DNA from 3 places in the Pseudoalteromonas sp. NH0006-46 genome. Region 1 is predicted to be linked to each of the others. Evidence: predicted binding sites of a transcription regulator. Region 1 holds the regulator's gene; each other region holds the start of a gene.
What was found. The regulator sigma-54, encoded in region 1, starts transcription at its own class of promoters, with help from an activator protein. The targets are predictions, from matches to a motif close to GTTGGCACGNNNNTNGNNT.

Region 1 (5,877 bases):
GGGTGATGCCATGGCGGTTGCACTCTTAGAAGCCCGCGGTTTTACAGCTGATGACTTTGCGCTATCTCACCCCGGCGGTAGTTTAGGTAAACGTTTGCTGCTGACCTTAAAAGATGTTATGCATAGCGGTAAAAACACACCTATTATTAATGTTACGCAAACTATAAAAGATGCGCTAATAGAAATGTCGGCCAAAGGGTTAGGTATGACGGCCATAGTTGATTCTCAGCAGCAACTTGTAGGGCTATTTACTGACGGTGATTTACGCCGTATTTTAGAACAACGAATTGATATACATACAACACAAATAGATGTTGTGATGACTAAGTCCTGCACCACTGCAACACAAGATATTTTGGCCGCTGAAGCGTTAAATATTATGGAGCAAAAACGTATAAATGGCTTAATAATTGTTGATGAGCAAAATCACCCTATTGGTGCATTAAATACGCAAGACTTATTAAAAGCAGGAGTACTATAAATGCAATTTGAAGAGCTCTATCAACCTCTAAGCGAAGACGCAAAAGCACGTGCTAAAAAAGTAAAGCTGCTTATTTGTGATATCGATGGTGTGTTTTCTGATGGTCGTATTTATCTGGGTAACCAAGGTGAAGAGCTCAAAGCGTTTAATACAAAAGATGGCTTTGGCATTAAAGCGCTAATTAACAGCGGCTTTGACGTTGCGGTTATTACCGGACGACATTCAAAAATAGTACAACAGCGTATGACAAGCCTAACAGTACAACACATTTACCAAGGTCAAGAAAACAAACTCCTCGCTTATGAGGAGCTAAAAACAAAGCTTAACTTATGTGATGAGCAAATTGCCTACATTGGCGATGACGGCCCCGACATGCCGGTAATGGAGTTAGTAGGGTTTGCTGTTGCAGTAAATGACGCACATCCGCTAATAAAACGTTTAGCGCATTACACCACACAAATGCTTGGTGGATTTGGTGCAGTGAGAGAGCTTACCGACCTGCTAATGCTTGAAAACAACAAACCCTTGACCACCAAAGGTACGAGTTCATGAATGCAGCGCGCATCATATTAAGCGTTTTATTCATCAGCTGTATGGTTTGGCTTTGGTACCCTTATTTCACACAAGTAAGTTTACCGCAGCAAACCGAAGCAGACATTATTGCAAAGCCCGATTACACTGCCATAGAGCTAAAACAAACAGCGTATGACGAGAATGGGAAGATTAGCCACAAAGTAACGGCAGCGCGAATGGAGTTATATCAAGAATTAGGATTTACCTTTTTTGATAAACCCATTTTTACGCTTTATAACGACAAACAAACGTGGCGAATTAACGCTAACGAAGCAACACTATACGAAGGCAGACAATTAATACTAGAAGGTAACGTTGTTGCTAGTAACTTAACTGATAACGCAATGATAGATAAAATAAATGCTGATAATATTCAGGTAGATATAAAATTACTAACGATGCAATCAGAACAACCTGTCATTGTTACAGGACCCAATTTAAAGATCACCGGTAAAGGCCTCGAAGCCGATTTAAAAACCGAAGTGATAAAACTAATTAACCATACGCGAACTATTTATTATGACCAATAAACTATTAACACTCTTTATTATTCCAACATTTATACTTGCACTCGGTGCAAATGCTGCTGAACCAACGGCGCCACTTGCTGCAAATCAAATTTCTATTAGTGCTGATAAGCAAGAAGGTCAACTGAAAGAAAATGTAGGTATATTCGAAAAAAACGTTGAAATTATTCATGGCGACAGAAAAATTACCGCTGACCGCCTAGAAGTGCATAAACGCGATGAATTGGGTGATAACAAGCAACTGTTAATTGCTACAGGTACACCCGCTTATTTTGAAGAAAAACAAGCCGACGGCACAATAATGAGCGCCAGCGCTAATGAAGTTAGATACGATGTTTCTAAACGTTTTTTAACATTAATTGGAAATGCACAGGTCTCTCAAGCTGGGCAAAAAATGAATGCAAAAAGCATTACCTACGATATTGAGCAACAACTCATTAGCGCCGAAAAAGATGAAAGCTCAACGGATCGCGTGCACACCATTTTAGTACCTGTGGAGCCAAAAAAAAGCGATAAAGGTAAGCCATGAGTACATTAAAAGCAGAGCTATTAGCCAAAAGCTACAAAGGCCGAGAAGTAGTTAAAAATGTAGGCTTAGAAGTTAAAGCCGGCAGCATTGTGGGCTTACTTGGTCCTAACGGTGCCGGTAAAACCACCACGTTTTATATGATTGTAGGCTTAGTCCCTAGCGATAAAGGTAAAATATCTATCGACGAGAACGATATTACTCTTTTACCTATGCACAGTCGTGCTAGATTAGGCATTGGCTACTTGCCGCAAGAGTCGTCTATATTCAGAAAGTTAACCGTGTATCAAAACTTAATGGCTATTTTAGAAACTCGAAAGGAGCTCACTAAGCAAGCCAGAGAAGATACACTTAATAATCTATTGGATGAATTTAGTATTCAACACATTCGCGATAGCAAAGGTATGGCACTATCGGGCGGAGAGCGTCGCCGAGTAGAGATTGCACGTGCTTTAGCTGCAGATCCAAAGTTTATTTTATTAGACGAACCGTTTGCCGGCGTTGACCCTATTTCAGTGTTGGATATTAAAAAAATTATTGAACACCTTAAAAACCGTGGTATTGGTGTATTAATAACAGACCATAATGTAAGAGAAACCCTTGATGTTTGCGAAAAAGCCTACATAGTTTCTCATGGGGAACTGATTGCTTCTGGTACCCCTGAACACGTATTAAACGATAAAACTGTACGCGATGTATATTTAGGCGAGCAATTTAGGCTGTAACATTTACGCCTTATTTGTATGCATCTGCTAGTATTAATTATAACAACTTAAAAGGATTGTTAGAGATACATGAGGCAATCACTACAGCTGCGCATGGGCCAGCAACTTACAATGACACCTCAGTTGCAACAAGCTATTCGCTTGCTGCAATTAAGCACATTGGATCTTCAGCAAGAAATACAAGAAGCGCTCGACAGCAACCCATTACTTGAGGTTGAGGAGCAAGACTATGCCGATGACCTTGCAGGCAAAAATGAGCAAAAAGCAGATAATGATGAAGTGACAGTAAGTGCATCTGCAGATGAAGCCCCCAGTGAGTATGAACAAGACAGTGGTGAAGCCCTAGCAAAAGATACCGTCAGTGACGACATGGCAATGGACGTTAGCTGGGATGAGTACATGAGTGCCGCCCCAGCATCGTCTTCAGGCCCCATGCCTGAAGATGAGTCTATTTATCAAGGTGCATCGACTGAAACCCTTCACGAATACTTAATGTGGCAATTACAACTAACGCCATTTAGCCCTACGGATGAAGCGATTGCTATTGCAATAGTTGAAGCCGTGGACGACTCAGGCATATTAACCCTCAGCTGTGAAGAAATTTTAGAGAGCTTTAATCAAGATAACGACGATGACGTTGAGGTTGAACTTGATGAAATTGAAGCCGTTTTAAAGCGTATTCAATTATTTGACCCTGTTGGTATTGCAGCACGAAGCTTACAAGAATGTTTGTGTATTCAGTTAAATCAATTTGATAAAGGCACCCCTTTTATTGACGAAACAAAAATGATTTTAACCGAGCACATAGATTTGTTAGCTGCTCGCGACTACCGTACATTAATGAAAAAAACGAAGCTCAAAGAAGATGAGCTTAAAGAAGTAATGACACTTATTCATACGCTTAACCCAAAGCCTGCAGACACAATAGTGCGAGAAGAGTCTGAATATGTAATACCAGATGTGTCAGTTAAGAAAATTAAAGGCCGCTGGGTTGTTGAACTAAACCCAGACAGCATGCCAAAAATTCGTGTGAACAGCCAATATGCTGCAATGTCGCGTACAGTTAAGTCGAGCGGTGATAGCCAGTTTATTCGCTCACATTTACAAGAAGCTAAATGGTTTATTAAAAGTTTAGAAAGCAGAAACGACACACTTTTAAAAGTAACTAACTGTATCGTAAAACAACAACAAGGCTTTTTTGAACACGGTCCAGAAGCCATGAAACCTATGGTTTTAAATGATGTAGCCGAAATGGTAGAAATGCACGAATCGACAATTTCGCGCGTAACGACTCAAAAGTACATGCACACACCGCGTGGAATATTTGAGCTTAAATACTTTTTCTCAAGCCATGTAAGCACGGAAAATGGTGGAGAATGTTCATCCACAGCGATACGAGCACTTATCAAAAAATTAATCGCAGCAGAAAACTCAGCAAAACCATTGAGTGATAGCAAAATTGCGGATATATTGGCTGAGCAAGGAATTAAAGTAGCAAGACGGACAATCGCAAAATACCGCGAATCTCTTGCTATTCCACCGTCAAATCAGCGAAAGAGCCTGATCTAAGACGCTAAACAAAGAGGGTAATGCTTATGCAACTAAATTTAACTGGTCGTCATGTAGAACTAACTGATTCATTAAGAGACTATATAAATACCAAATTTGCGAAGCTAGAAAGGCACTCTGATCATATTAATAATGTTCATGTCATTCTTGATATAGAAAAATTAAATCAAAAAGCAGAAGCAACTATTCATGTAAGTGGCGCTGAATTATTCGCATCCACTGAACATCAAGATATGTATGCAGCGATTGATTCATTGATTGATAAGCTTGACCGTCAAGTAATTAAACACAAAGAGAAGCTTGCTCGACACTAATATGATGAAACTAAGTTCACTTATATGCCAGGACTGCAGCAAAGCTGCGGTCCTTTTTAATAGTAAAAAAAGAATTTTAGAATTTATTAGCGAGCTTGCTCACGATAAATTACCGTATTTGTCTCAACAAGATATTTTGGGCGCTTTATTAACTCGCGAAAAGCTAGGTAGCACAGGAATAGGAAGAGGCATAGCTATTCCACATGGTCGAATGAGCGGCGCACAAGAACCTTTAGCATTAGTATTAGTAAGTGAAACACCGATTAACTTTGATGCTATAGATAATCGACCAGTTGATATTTTTGTTGCACTCATCGTACCTGATGGTGATAACCAGCAACACTTAAAGACGCTAGCGACGATAGCTGATAAACTAAAAAACAAAGAATTTTGCAAACAGCTACGCTGTGCTAAATCGGACGCCGAGCTGTATCAAATTATTGTTGACCAATCGTAATAAATTTAAAGGGTGATTAATGGAGTTGATTATCATAAGTGGCCGTTCTGGTTCTGGTAAGTCGGTTGCTTTACGCGTTGTTGAAGATCTAGGTTATTATTGCGTAGATAACATCCCTGTAAATTTATTACCTTCTTTGGTAAGAAGCGTTTCTGATAACTACGATAAAATCGCCGTTAGCATCGATGTGCGAAACTTGCCAAAAGAACAAGATGAATTTAATCACATTATTGAATATTTACCGGGTTTTACAAAACCAACACTATTTTATTTAGACAGTGAAGATCAAACATTAATAAAACGTTTTTCAGAAACAAGACGTTTGCACCCTCTATCAATCGATTCGCTTCCGCTTGATTTAGCCATAAAAAAAGAAAAAGAACTACTTGACGTGCTAACTACTCGTGCCGATTACATGATAGATACCAGCGACTTGAGTGTTCATCAACTCGCTGAATCGATTCGTGAAAAAATATTAGGTAAAAAAGACAAGCAGCTGATTGTCACATTTGAATCATTTGGTTTTAAACATGGTATACCTAAAGAAGCAGACTACGTATTTGATGCACGTTTTTTACCTAACCCACATTGGGAGCCTGAACTAAAACCACTCAATGGTTTAGACCAGCCAGTAAAAGATTATTTAGCTAGCCACAGCATAGTTCAAAAGTTCACATGGCAAATACAAACTTTTGTGCAAACCTG
Region 2 (5,877 bases), on a different contig from region 1:
GCACCGATTGGATATGTCTACTTCCGGGCTATTAATTATTGCCCTAAATAAACGGGCACATAAAGCCATTCAAAAACAATTTATTGAGCGCACAATAGAAAAACGCTACGTTGCTTTAGTCGACGGCAACATAGAGCAAGAAAGCGGGACTATAGAGTTACCCCTTACACCAGACTTTGATGATAAACCGCGCCAAAAAGTGTGTTACCAAAAAGGTAAGCCTTCACTAACAACATGGCAAGTGCTTGAGCGAAAAAACAACACAACACGCTTGCAGCTATATCCTAAAACAGGCCGCACACATCAATTGCGAGTGCACTGTGCACATGTTTTGGGTTTAAATACCCCTATTGTTGGTGATACACACTATGGTAAAAAAGCAGACCGATTACATCTGCACGCTGAGTACTTGGCGTTCACACACCCGATTACTCATGAACGATTAGAGTTTAAAGTTGCCGCTGATTTTTAATAATTAAGCATTAAATTATGCGTTTAATACCGTGCTAATACTAAGATTATGGACGTAGATATTTTTTAAAATAACTTTTATGATAATGTGATTACATGATTAACGCCGTGAAAACATCTATTTATATTTTATTAGCTACACATTTTGGGTGTAATTTTACGCACACAGTTTAAATAACTGAGCGTTGTCGTAGTATTAAGTAACGTATACTAAATTGGTAAGGGAATAACATGATGATAAATATACAAACGCAAATGAGCTACCTCAGGGCAGTGATTAAGCCGGTTGTCGTTATCTTTTTTTTACTTGCCACTTTTCAAAGTACTGCTAACTCTGCAAATACGTCCTCCATTGAGTTAAGCCAAAAAGCCGTAAGCGTACTTATTAAAAATGTAAGAACCGATAAGCTTGATTACCTGCAAAACAAAAAACAAATTACTCAAGCGTATGAACTGAGTAAATTAAAGTATAGTAACTCACTACATTTAGAATCCGCTGCCATTTATGCCGAGCTTCTTTTTAGACAAGAAAAGTATGATGAGCTAAATGCCCACCTTAATGAGTATTTAGCAAATCAACAACTGCCTAAACAGCCCGACATTTTACTACTATTTTTAGAGTCACAACTAAAATTACTGAGCTTGAAAAAAAAGCTCAAACAAGCAAGCGATGTTATTAAAAAATTAGAAACGCGTTATGCGCAATCTACACCCGCCGAAAAAATTATCATATTAAAAGCCTTCGCGTTTTATTATACAGAAACAGATGACCTAAAAAAAACCTTAAGTGTTGCACTTGACGGATTAGAGCTAGCAATTCAAAAAAATGATATTGCATCGCAAGGTTACTTCTATAGAAAAATAGCCGACGCTTATAATTACTTAGACGAAAAAGAAAAAGGCATTATTTACGCTAAAAAAGCACTCGTTGCTTACCAGCAAACACAAGATGGCTTATATACAGCAAAAGCCTATTGGAGTTTAGGTAACGTATTACTTGAAATAAACAAGCTACAAGAAGCACTTATTTATTTTGATAAAGCACTCGCCTATTTTGAATCAGTTGATATGCAAAAAGGACTTTCTTTTGCACAGTATTCAATTGCTAACATTTTGTATAAACAAGAAAACTATGAAGACGCTTTAACCCTAGCAAATAAAAACCTTAAAGTTGCCCGTGCAGCTGAAATAGGCGATATGAAACTAGCAACAATGATCTTAATGTTAGATATCTATTCAAAACAAGGCTTACCTGAAAAAGCCGATAAAATGAATGATCAAGTATTTTCGATGTTAGACGACTTTAGCCGCAGCATTTACAAAGCTGAATTTCTTCAAAAGCGATATCAATTAAAACGAAACCTGAACAAAACAGACGATGCATTTGATGCTATGGAGCAAATGCTTACATTTATGAAAAAGCATTACGAAGCCACCAGCGAAACAAACATTAAAACACTGCAAATAAAATTTGAAGTGAAAGAAAAAGAAGAAAAAATACTTCAATTAGAATACGACAAAAACATAAATGAGCTACTTGCTAAAGAAGAATATCAACAAAAAATTATTTGGCGTTTAAGCGCAACAATTGCATTTATTTTAGTTATTGTGTCGTTATTACTCATTTATAAACAGGTACTTCAGCGTAAAAAATACTACAGTATGGCGCTAACAGACTATTTAACTAAAAGTTTTAATCGACGCGGTATAATGAAAAAAGCCGCTAATACACTTAAACAAAGCAACGCAACTATTGCTATTGTTGATTTAGATTTATTTAAACATATCAACGATACTTATGGCCATGATGTAGGTGATGCAGTACTTGTTGCCTTTGCGCGTGCAGCACAAAGTGTACTCGACGATGATGACCAATTTGGCCGCTATGGTGGTGAAGAATGGTTATTTGTTTTAAACACAGTAGATAAAAAAAGTGTTGAAGCAACATTCGATTCTATTGCTAATGCGCTAATTAATTATTGTAGTGAAATACAAGACTTAAAAAACGCAGAAACCATTACTTTTAGCGCAGGTGCAGCAATTAGCACCTCTTCTAATCGCTCACTTGAAAAACTCATCATTCATGCTGATGAGCTTCTTTATAAAGCCAAACAAAGTGGCCGCAATCAAGTTAATGTAGAGCAGCCCTAGATACATTAGGGTTTAGCAAATTTTAGCACGCTTGGTAAGTGAGAAATTATTTCACCCTCTTGTCTGTAAAAAATACATAGATAAAACAGCCTAACAAACACACCAAATATAAAACCAAGTAATTTCATAAAGTTACACTATGGCACTACGTTTGCTTCAATCGTTACAAGCAACGTAATTAATTAGGAAGATTTATGAATATTTTTGAAGCACTACGTAATGACCATGATAAACAACGCGAATTAGTTGATGCGCTTATTCAAACAAAAGGCGATACACAAAAACGCCACAGCTTAATGGATGAGCTAAAAACGCAGCTAGAAGAACATGCCAAATTTGAAGAACGCTACTTTTATAATCCATTAATTTGTGAAGACTTAACGCAAGAAAAAGCCCGTCACAGCGTTGCCGAACACCACGAAATAGACGAATTAATTGAACAACTTGAAGACACCGAAATGAGCTCGTCGGCATGGTTGGTCGAGGCTAAAAAATTACATCATTTAGTGCATCATCATTTAGATGAAGAAGAACATGAGGTATTTCAGCTAGCGGGTAAAGCGCTGTCTGAAGGGCAAAAAGAGCGCCTAGGCGATAAATACAACGACGCAATGCACTAACCATTGCAGGTAACAAATTCATACACCTCCCTGTGTACTTTTGGTTATAAGCTAATTGGCTTATAACCATTTTTTTGTATAAGCGCTCTACTTTACTGTGAATTTAATGTCTTGATCACGTAATAAATACAGCGCAAAACATGCTGCCCACATTGGCCACGCTGCAAAAAATAATAAGTTATTAAACCCATCTATGTATTGGTTATAAGATGACAACGTAGACAAACCATGCATTATAAAAACCACACCGTAAGTAATTCGTTTTTTGATCCCTGCTAAAAATGCCAACATTAAAATAAGCTGAAGCGCGCCCAATACATAAGCAACAACGTCAGTAGAGCCACTAATCCCATAAAAGTGTTCGAATATACGTGCACTATGACCCGGATTCACAAACTTATCGAGAGTCCACATTATCATTACTATAAAAACACCTAAACGAAGCGACAAAAGTGACCACTGTAAACGGCTTTGAACATCGCTACTTAAAGAACCTGTCATAAAATTTCCTTTAAAAATATATAAATAAACCAAGAATTGAACAAGACCGTATAAGCTATGATTAATTTCAGACTATTAAGATTTAATACGAATTGGTAATCAACAATAGTTAACGTTTAAAGACTATAATAAGCATAATTTGCAAACATCCATTCTAAAAATTAAAAAAGTTAAACTTTGATTGAAAGATATTTTTATTCCTTTCGGTCTTTATCGCCAGTAACTAATTACACTAGAGAGACAACGCTTGAAACACGCATACTTAGCACTATCCTTAGCCACTATATTAAACACTCCCCTTGTAGCCTTTGCAGCTGACAAAACGCAAGCACAAGATTCGATTGAGCATATTGAAGTGGCAGGCCAAGTTATAAAGTCTCAAGGACTTTCTGTTAAAAATGAAACAATTGACGGCCCTTTTGGCGATAATTTAGCATTGCAAGACATAGCACGCTCAGTAACACCTATTTCAAGCGAGTTAATAGAGCAACTAAACATTACTACTTTACAAGACGTATTAGCAGTAAGCCCAAACACCTATTCTGCAAGTGGATTTGGTGCGCCAAGTTTACCTACTATTCGTGGCCAATTGGGTGAGCTTTTTCAAGATGGAACACGTCGTCAAGCAGGAAACAACGGTTTTGGTGTTCCTTTATCGTTCAACTCTATAGAACAGATAGATGTTGTTAAAGGCGCTCCACCTGTTTTATTCGGTTCGAGTCAGCGTAATGGTGGGTTTGTTAATTTACACTCTAAACAAGCGTCGACTGACGAAAGTAAGGGTAAAGCGAGCTTATCAGCAGGCCGTTGGGATCAATACAGTGCGCAAATTGACTTTACAGCCCCAATAATCAAAGACAAAGTAGGCTTTAGAGTAAGCTATGAGCACCTTGATCATGGTAGCTACTATGATTATTCGGGCACTAAAAGCGACAGCTTATTTGCTGCATTACGAATATTACCAGATGACAAAAGTAGCTGGGATATTAACTTTGAACTATACCAAGTTGAATTTACCGACAACGCCGGTATTAACCGCCCTACTCAAGCACTTATCGATCATGGCCTTTATATTACCGGCCAAGGCGTACAAGCAAATGGCAGTACAGTACCAGCTGCGGGTTCAATTGTGTCGCCTACTGGGCTAGTAAACATTGATCGCAGCACCGTACTTACCGACCCTGATAACCAAAACGAAGCTACAACCTATTTAATTCACAGTATTTACAAACGCGAGCTAAGCGCAAATGCTTCTATTAAAAACATTAGTTACTTTCAACATTTACAACGTGAAGAAATAGCACAAAATAGCTTTGTTGAAATTATTGACGGTGCCGACACTGCGCAAAACCGCACTGAGCTTACCTACCGATGGAATAGCGACCAGCAAACAATTTTTGCTTTCGACGTACGCTATAACAAAGTACTTGGCTACAGCCAATTTACCACCGAGGCCGATTTACCAATTGATTTAACTGGTCCACTTTCAAACCGCCGCATTCCCTTAACCGATGCACAAAAAGCACGTTTAGTTGAGCTTCGCCCTGGTGTGTTCGTATCACCTGGAGCGCAGTACGATATAAATAACGACGGTAGCGGCGACTTTAACCTATCAGACACTACTGACTCACGTTCATGGCAAACAGGATTTGCAATTCAACAAGACTCAGATTGGACTGATAAATTTCATACCAGTGTAGGTTACCGTGTTGATTATTACGATGTAGAAGCGCGCGACCCAATTGCACCACAAGGCCAAACTGCAGCCAGCGATAGCATTAACGACACGCTACAATCAGGCCAAGTGAGTTTTAATTACAAACTAAATGTTGATTTCACCGGCTACGGTGCTGCCAGTTATAACGAAGCCACATCAAATAGTATGGCTGGCGGTAATGTACTGGGTGGCGGCAACGTTATTAGTGCACAAAACTTTGCAACCGAAAACACGCTTGTAGAGTTTGGTTTAAAATATGCACCAACCAACAGCGATTGGTATGCTGATGGTGCCTTATTTAGCCAACGCCGCAGCCTACGTAATCGTGATGGCAGCAATACAGGTATTCGTACCACCGGCTTTGAAAGCCAAGTATTCTATGATGCTTACCCTTACTGGTTAAGCGCAGGTTACAGC
Region 3 (5,877 bases), on a different contig from region 1:
TTAACTTATTAAAAGAGTGGGTAAAGTAATATGTTTAAAGATGATTTTTGCATAGCTGAAGGGAGTTATTTATTAAGCCACTCTGTCGGTAAGCCGTTAAAAAGCATGGAGCGGCATTTTGCAGAACATTACCTATCACCATGGCAAGATTCAAATAAAGAGCCATGGCAGCAATGGCTACCTCAAATAGACGCGTTTACTTCTGCGTTAGGTAAGTTATTTAATTCACCAAGCTCACAGTTTTGCCCGCAGGTTAATTTATCAAGCGGATTAACTAAGTTAGTGATGTCACATCCTCAATTGCAACGAAAGCACTGCAAAGTTCTTATGGCGCAAAGTGACTTTCCGAGTATGGGGTTTGCCATGCAAAAGGCGCTACCGCCTTGTGCGCAAATTGTGTTTATTCCCGAAGAGGAAAACCTAAGTGAACTATCTGTATGGGAGCGTTATTTAACTTGCGATATAGATATGGTTTTTGTAAGCCATGTTTATTCAAATACGGGGGTGCAAGCACCGATAAACGATATTGTATTGCGCAGTAAGACTACTAATAGTCTTTCAATAATTGATGTGGCGCAATCTGCTGGAGTGTTGCCTGTGGATTTAACGACACTTGATGCCGATTTCATGATTGGATCGAGTGTTAAGTGGTTGTGCGGTGGACCCGGTGCTGCTTATTTATGGATTAATAAAGACCAACTAGCACAGTGTAAACCTAAAGATGTAGGGTGGTTTTCTCACGAAAACCCCTTTGAGTTTAATATTAATAATTTTACTTATCACCATAGCGCACTTCGATTCTGGGGGGGAACACCCTCTGTTGCGCCTTATGTAATTGCTGCCCATAGTATTTCTTATTTTGCAGAGCTAACAGCGAACAAGGTAAGAAGGCACAATCTAGCGATGATTTCGGATATTCATCAGCATTTAAGTGAATTTGTTGTATCGCCATTACATAGCAGCCAATGCAGTGGAACAGTTATTTTGTTTTTTGATAAAAAACAGCTGCAGGTATTAACCGCGCTAAGCAAAGCAAACATTAGCGTTGATGAGCGCAAATACGGAGTGAGAGTTTCACCACATATTTATACAACTAAAGAAGATATCAACGCGCTGATCAAAATCATAAAGCAAGCCCTTAAGGAATTTGACTAAGTAACTGCTTACGTTGACGCAAAGCATCTATCTGTTGTTGTGTACGCGTAACTTTTGATTCATAGGCGCTAGTAATTGGTGCGGTTTTTTTTGCAATGGCGTCAGCAATAGAAGAAGCGCCTAAACGGTTAGCTTGATCTTGTGTTACATAGCTGGCTTGCTGTACTTGCTCTTGATAGGCTTTTTCTGTTTGTTTAAGCGTTAATTGTAGTTTGCTTATTTCACGCTCTATTTGCTGAACTTCTAAAAAGTTATCTACTGAAGAGTCTGTAATGTTGTTACTTGGCGTACTGTTTTTGTAGGCTTCAATAATGTTTGTTTCTTTTACAGTGATAACTTCCGCATTTTTTGCGCACGGTGTTTGGCTAAAGGTAGGAACGCCTTTAATTACACACTTGTATACCGTTGTATTTTGCGAAAAAGAAAAAAAAGGTAGCGCTGTGCATGTAATTAACAATATGAATCGGTTCATAGCGAAACCTGAAGTGGCTATAGTTTTATTAATAATGCACTAAGTTATAACGGGTTACAATTTGTTTAATTTTAATAAATTTTAGTCATAAAAAACCACAATTAAGTGGTTTAAATCTAGTATGCGGTAGAGAGGGAGGGATAGACTTGCTTACATCCATGTAATCAACCGCTACGTGACGCTTGCAGCGGCCTAAACTGTTCCCGAGACTTTATCGAACCCTGTCGAGGGTTCTCACCCTCCCCGTTGTTAACGGAGTTAAAATTCAGGCACAAAAAAACCACAATTAAGTGGTTTATATCTAGTATATGGTGGAGAGGGAGGGATTCGAACCCTCGATAGAGCTACAAACTCTATACTCCCTTAGCAGGGGAGCTCCTTCGGCCACTCGGACACCTCTCCAACGCATAACCGGTTGTGTTAATGATATTAAAAAACCACCAACTAGAATATGGTGGAGAGATAGGGATTTGAACCCTAGATAGGCTACAAACCTATGCCGGTTTTCAAGACCGGTGCATTCGACCACTCTGCCATCTCTCCGTGACGCAGAATAATACTTAGGTGGAGGGGGTGTGTAAATAGCAAAATGTTTGTTTGCCTAAAAAATAGACGTAAATGCGTGTTTTTTTGTAAATAGAGGGGAATTGATACTATTTTTAATAAAATAAAGAGGTTGCAGCAAACAAAGGGAGCTAAAAAAGGTTTTTAGTGGTTGGGTGTTGGCTGCACCAAAAAATAATCATGGTTGGATGATTATTTGTACTGAGCTGCGCCGCCAAGTGCTAGTTTTTTACCAAGCGTATTAAGTCTGGCTAGCATTTTTGCTTTTCGGTTAGTTGGTTTAACTGCAATTTGTGTGTTTGCTGTTTGGTTTAATGTATTTATAGGGTTCATCACTTGGCTCCGGGTTTAGGTTTGTTGAAAACATGCGCATTTTGCATGCGAAACGTACAAAAATAAAACGATAAAAATTACATGTGAGGCATTAGTTATATTTATCTGAATTGACGTTTGTTAACTAAGTGTTTAATTGTGTTTTTTCTATTTTTTGATTTTTATATTGTTTTTATATTGTTTAAGCTGTTGCTAAATAAGGGTTATTTTTTATTTTGCTTTTTATTTATGCATATTCCATTATTTTTATTGGGTAATTATTCAGATTATTTTATTTTGGTTTTTACTTGTGATGTTCATAGCATTTTTCATGGCGCTTGATAGGAGTGTTCAGTGCAATAAAAAATCGTTATTAATTTAATATTTAAAATATTAATTGACCTAAAAATATAATTTTTTCAATGTTGGGGCTTTTAGTAAATAAAAAGCGCCTACTTTAAGGTAGGCGCTTTAGTGTTAGTTACGTTTAAACGTGTCTAACTGGGGATGGAGCCGCTCAGCTTTTTGCTAAGGGCATTAATTTAAGAGCTAATCGTTTACTGAATACTTTAGCCTTGCGCAGCGACTCTAAATTGGGTGGTTAAAGCGCTAGTGTTATCAAAAACAGAGTAAGGCGTATGAGCTAAATTTAAGTTTATAAAAACGTTAAAAGTGATAAAGCTAACGTAATGACGCTGTTTTTATACTTATTATTTAAATAGGTAAAAGGGTGAACGAAGTCTGTATCTGTATAAAGCCACAAAGCTGTTTACTAAGGCAAGTGCTAACCAGACCAATGCCCCGTAATCTGAGCCGAACAACATAAACGAGGGAAAAGAGAGAAAGCAGATACAAAAAAGCAGCATTCAATAAAATGCTGCTGAAGGGATGTTAAATAGGGAGAATAAAGTGCGGGTTATTTAACGTGTTTAAAGGTAAATAATTGATACCCTTCTAGCTCAGGAACTAACGTTACTAGCTGCTCTTCTTGTTTTGCAATTTCAGCAAAATTACCGCACAGTGAATTAGCGCGTTGCTCTAAATTGTTTGCGTGTAACTCTACTTTTTCTTCAATTTGTGCGCCCATGTTTTCCATGCGCTCTTCAAATGCATCCATATCACCACCCGAACCTAATAATTCAGATCCAAGCGCGACCAATATACTGCCCATAGATTGCATGACTGCTGATTCAACGGCAGTTTCTATTTGTTTTTCAAACTGGTGTTCAAAGTTTTCACCAAATTGGTTAAAACTTTGCTGGCCCATAACAAAGGTGCCTTCTTGATAAAACGTGTTTTCTACTTCCAAGCGTATATCGTCCATTAACGACGACATACCGTCTAAGCCGTTAATGTTAAACGCATTGCCTACTTCTTCTAAAGCGACACCGGCGATTTTTACACCGTCTAATGCAATATTAGCGACTTCCGGTAACTGTGTGCGTAAGCTATCGGAGTATTGAGTAAGTGCTTGGCGTTGTGAGTTATTAAGTGCAACAAACTCACCATTTACCATTAAATCGCCGTTATTGTTAAATTGCATAGCTTGGTTTTTTGCTGTAAAAATTTCTAGTTCGTTTGGCTTAATGCGAACATCATTTTTAAACTCCACATCGCATTGATCGTTGCTAAATGAAATTGTTGAATCGCTGTCGTTGTGTGCCATAGCAACAGGTGTACAGATTAATGCGCTAACTAATAGTAATTTTTTCATTTGATGACTCTATTTTTTGTTGATAACAAATAACTAATAACAAGTTTGGTGCCACTATTTTTTTATTAACAAAAGCAATGGTTTATATTTTTTGTTGGGGTTGATGGTCTGTTTTGTTTTTATTATTAGGCTATATTTTGGCGAATTTAACCAACGAATATAAATTTATAAAAAAAATTTATCGATACGATAAAAAACTCTCACTTTCCACAATTGCAATTTAGCGCTATTTATTCACATTAATGACATGAAGGCTATTTACTATAGCTTTGTGGCTTTACTTTGATGCTAATTTGCACAGCATATTGGTGTTAAATTTTTTAATTTACCAATTACATTAATTAAAGCGTAATTGGTCTCAAACACTTTATGGAGTGGGTTGTGGGTAAGACATTTAGTTACGATGCGCTAGATGATGATTTTGTTGAAGACGAATACGAAATGGTCGGTCGAAATCAACACGATAAAAACAAGCAAAAGGTTAAGAAAAAGTTGGAAGACTACCTTGAGCAAAAACGTTTGCGTAAAAATCTAGGCGAAGATGACTTAAGCGATTACATCGATTAAATTGCACTAGTATAAATACACTACCAATAAATAACCGCCGGTTAAGTGTACAGGCATGTACGCTTAATAGGTTGTTACATTGGCAATAAAGAGGCTATTTGCCTCTTTATTACTTTTTACTGCGCGCTTTTAGCCTTAGTTAATGCTTTTTGTATCGTTAGCTCTAACTTTTCTGGCTTAGTAAAAGGGGCATAGCGTTTAATTGGCGTGCCATCGGCTGCAATTAAAAATTTGGTGAAATTCCATTTTATTTTTCGAGTTAAAAACCCCGGTAATGCTGATTTCAAAAATCGGTATACAGGGTGTGCATTTTTACCATTCACATCAACTTTGCCTGCTATTAAAAAGCTGACCCCGTAATTTACTAAGCACCCTTGCTCTATTTGCGAGGCATCCCCTGGCTCTTGTTGGCCAAATTGATTGCACGGAAAACCTATAATCACTAACCCTTGACTGGCGTATTTCTCATGAAGCGCTTGTAAAGATGCGTATTGGTAGGTAAACCCGCATTTACTTGCTGTATTAACAATGAGGACAACTTTTCCCTCAAAGTCATCAAAGTTTAGAGGTTGTCCTTGTAGGCTTGTTGCGCTTAATTGATGAAACTTTTGCATAGTGGCTTCTTGTTTTTTTTGTTGGAGCATATTTTAACGCGGTAAGAGGGTTACATAAAGTATAAAATTTAATCGTGCCGTGAGGTATAAAAACCCGTGTTCTAAGTAAAAAGTGAGTAAGGTTTCCGCGCCCTTCTCACACCCTTGGATTACATCTATGTAGGCAACAAAGAGTGGAGAGCCTAGGCTGCGAAATATTTAATTTTAAGAGGTCAATAAACCTTAATTTAAAATTAGAAACAAGCCCATACCAGCAAGTGTTGTGTAGTAAATATTATGCGTTTTATAAGCAACAATAATGGCTACAATAGCGGCACTTAAATAAGGGTTTTGCCAATGCAAATTTATGCCTTCGTCGTTCAAAAATACGATAGGTACCCAAATAGCAGTAAGAACGGCCGGTGCGCTAAAGCTCAAAAACTGCTGCATTTTGGGCCCTACTTTAAAAGGTAGTGAGCGGTGTAAAAACAAGTAACGGG

Region 2: a site for sigma-54 is predicted at 2,761-2,779, ahead of AC27I2_RS09350 (hemerythrin domain-containing protein). Genes of this name have one in related genera too.
Region 3: a site for sigma-54 is predicted at 4,255-4,273, ahead of AC27I2_RS16995 (YggN family protein). Genes of this name have one in related genera too.

Annotation. Positions count from the first base shown of each region.
Region 1 is NZ_BAAJML010000001.1:248,657-254,533, reverse strand. It holds gene AC27I2_RS01135 (KpsF/GutQ family sugar-phosphate isomerase) at 1-481, shown strand, start outside; gene kdsC (3-deoxy-manno-octulosonate-8-phosphatase KdsC) at 482-1,033, shown strand; gene lptC (LPS export ABC transporter periplasmic protein LptC) at 1,030-1,584, shown strand; gene lptA (lipopolysaccharide transport periplasmic protein LptA) at 1,574-2,110, shown strand; gene lptB (LPS export ABC transporter ATP-binding protein) at 2,107-2,832, shown strand; gene AC27I2_RS01110 (RNA polymerase factor sigma-54) at 2,902-4,401, shown strand; gene hpf (ribosome hibernation promoting factor) at 4,428-4,715, shown strand; gene ptsN (PTS IIA-like nitrogen regulatory protein PtsN) at 4,720-5,172, shown strand; gene rapZ (RNase adapter RapZ) at 5,192-5,877, shown strand, end outside.
Region 2 is NZ_BAAJML010000003.1:360,851-366,727, forward strand. It holds gene AC27I2_RS09340 (RluA family pseudouridine synthase) at 1-472, shown strand, start outside; gene AC27I2_RS09345 (tetratricopeptide repeat-containing diguanylate cyclase) at 703-2,622, shown strand; gene AC27I2_RS09350 (hemerythrin domain-containing protein) at 2,817-3,242, shown strand; gene AC27I2_RS09355 (hypothetical protein) at 3,330-3,743, opposite strand; gene AC27I2_RS09360 (TonB-dependent receptor) at 3,991-5,877, shown strand, end outside.
Region 3 is NZ_BAAJML010000010.1:133,140-139,016, reverse strand. It holds gene AC27I2_RS17025 (PrnB family protein) at 1-29, shown strand, start outside; gene AC27I2_RS17020 (aminotransferase class V-fold PLP-dependent enzyme) at 31-1,155, shown strand; gene AC27I2_RS17015 (RNA-binding protein) at 1,139-1,627, opposite strand; tRNA gene AC27I2_RS17010 (tRNA-Ser) at 1,937-2,029, opposite strand; tRNA gene AC27I2_RS17005 (tRNA-Ser) at 2,080-2,170, opposite strand; gene AC27I2_RS17000 (hypothetical protein) at 2,384-2,524, opposite strand; gene AC27I2_RS16995 (YggN family protein) at 3,420-4,217, opposite strand; gene AC27I2_RS16990 (PA3496 family putative envelope integrity protein) at 4,599-4,784, shown strand; gene AC27I2_RS16985 (glutathione peroxidase) at 4,901-5,398, opposite strand; gene AC27I2_RS16980 (AzlD domain-containing protein) at 5,621-5,877, opposite strand, start outside.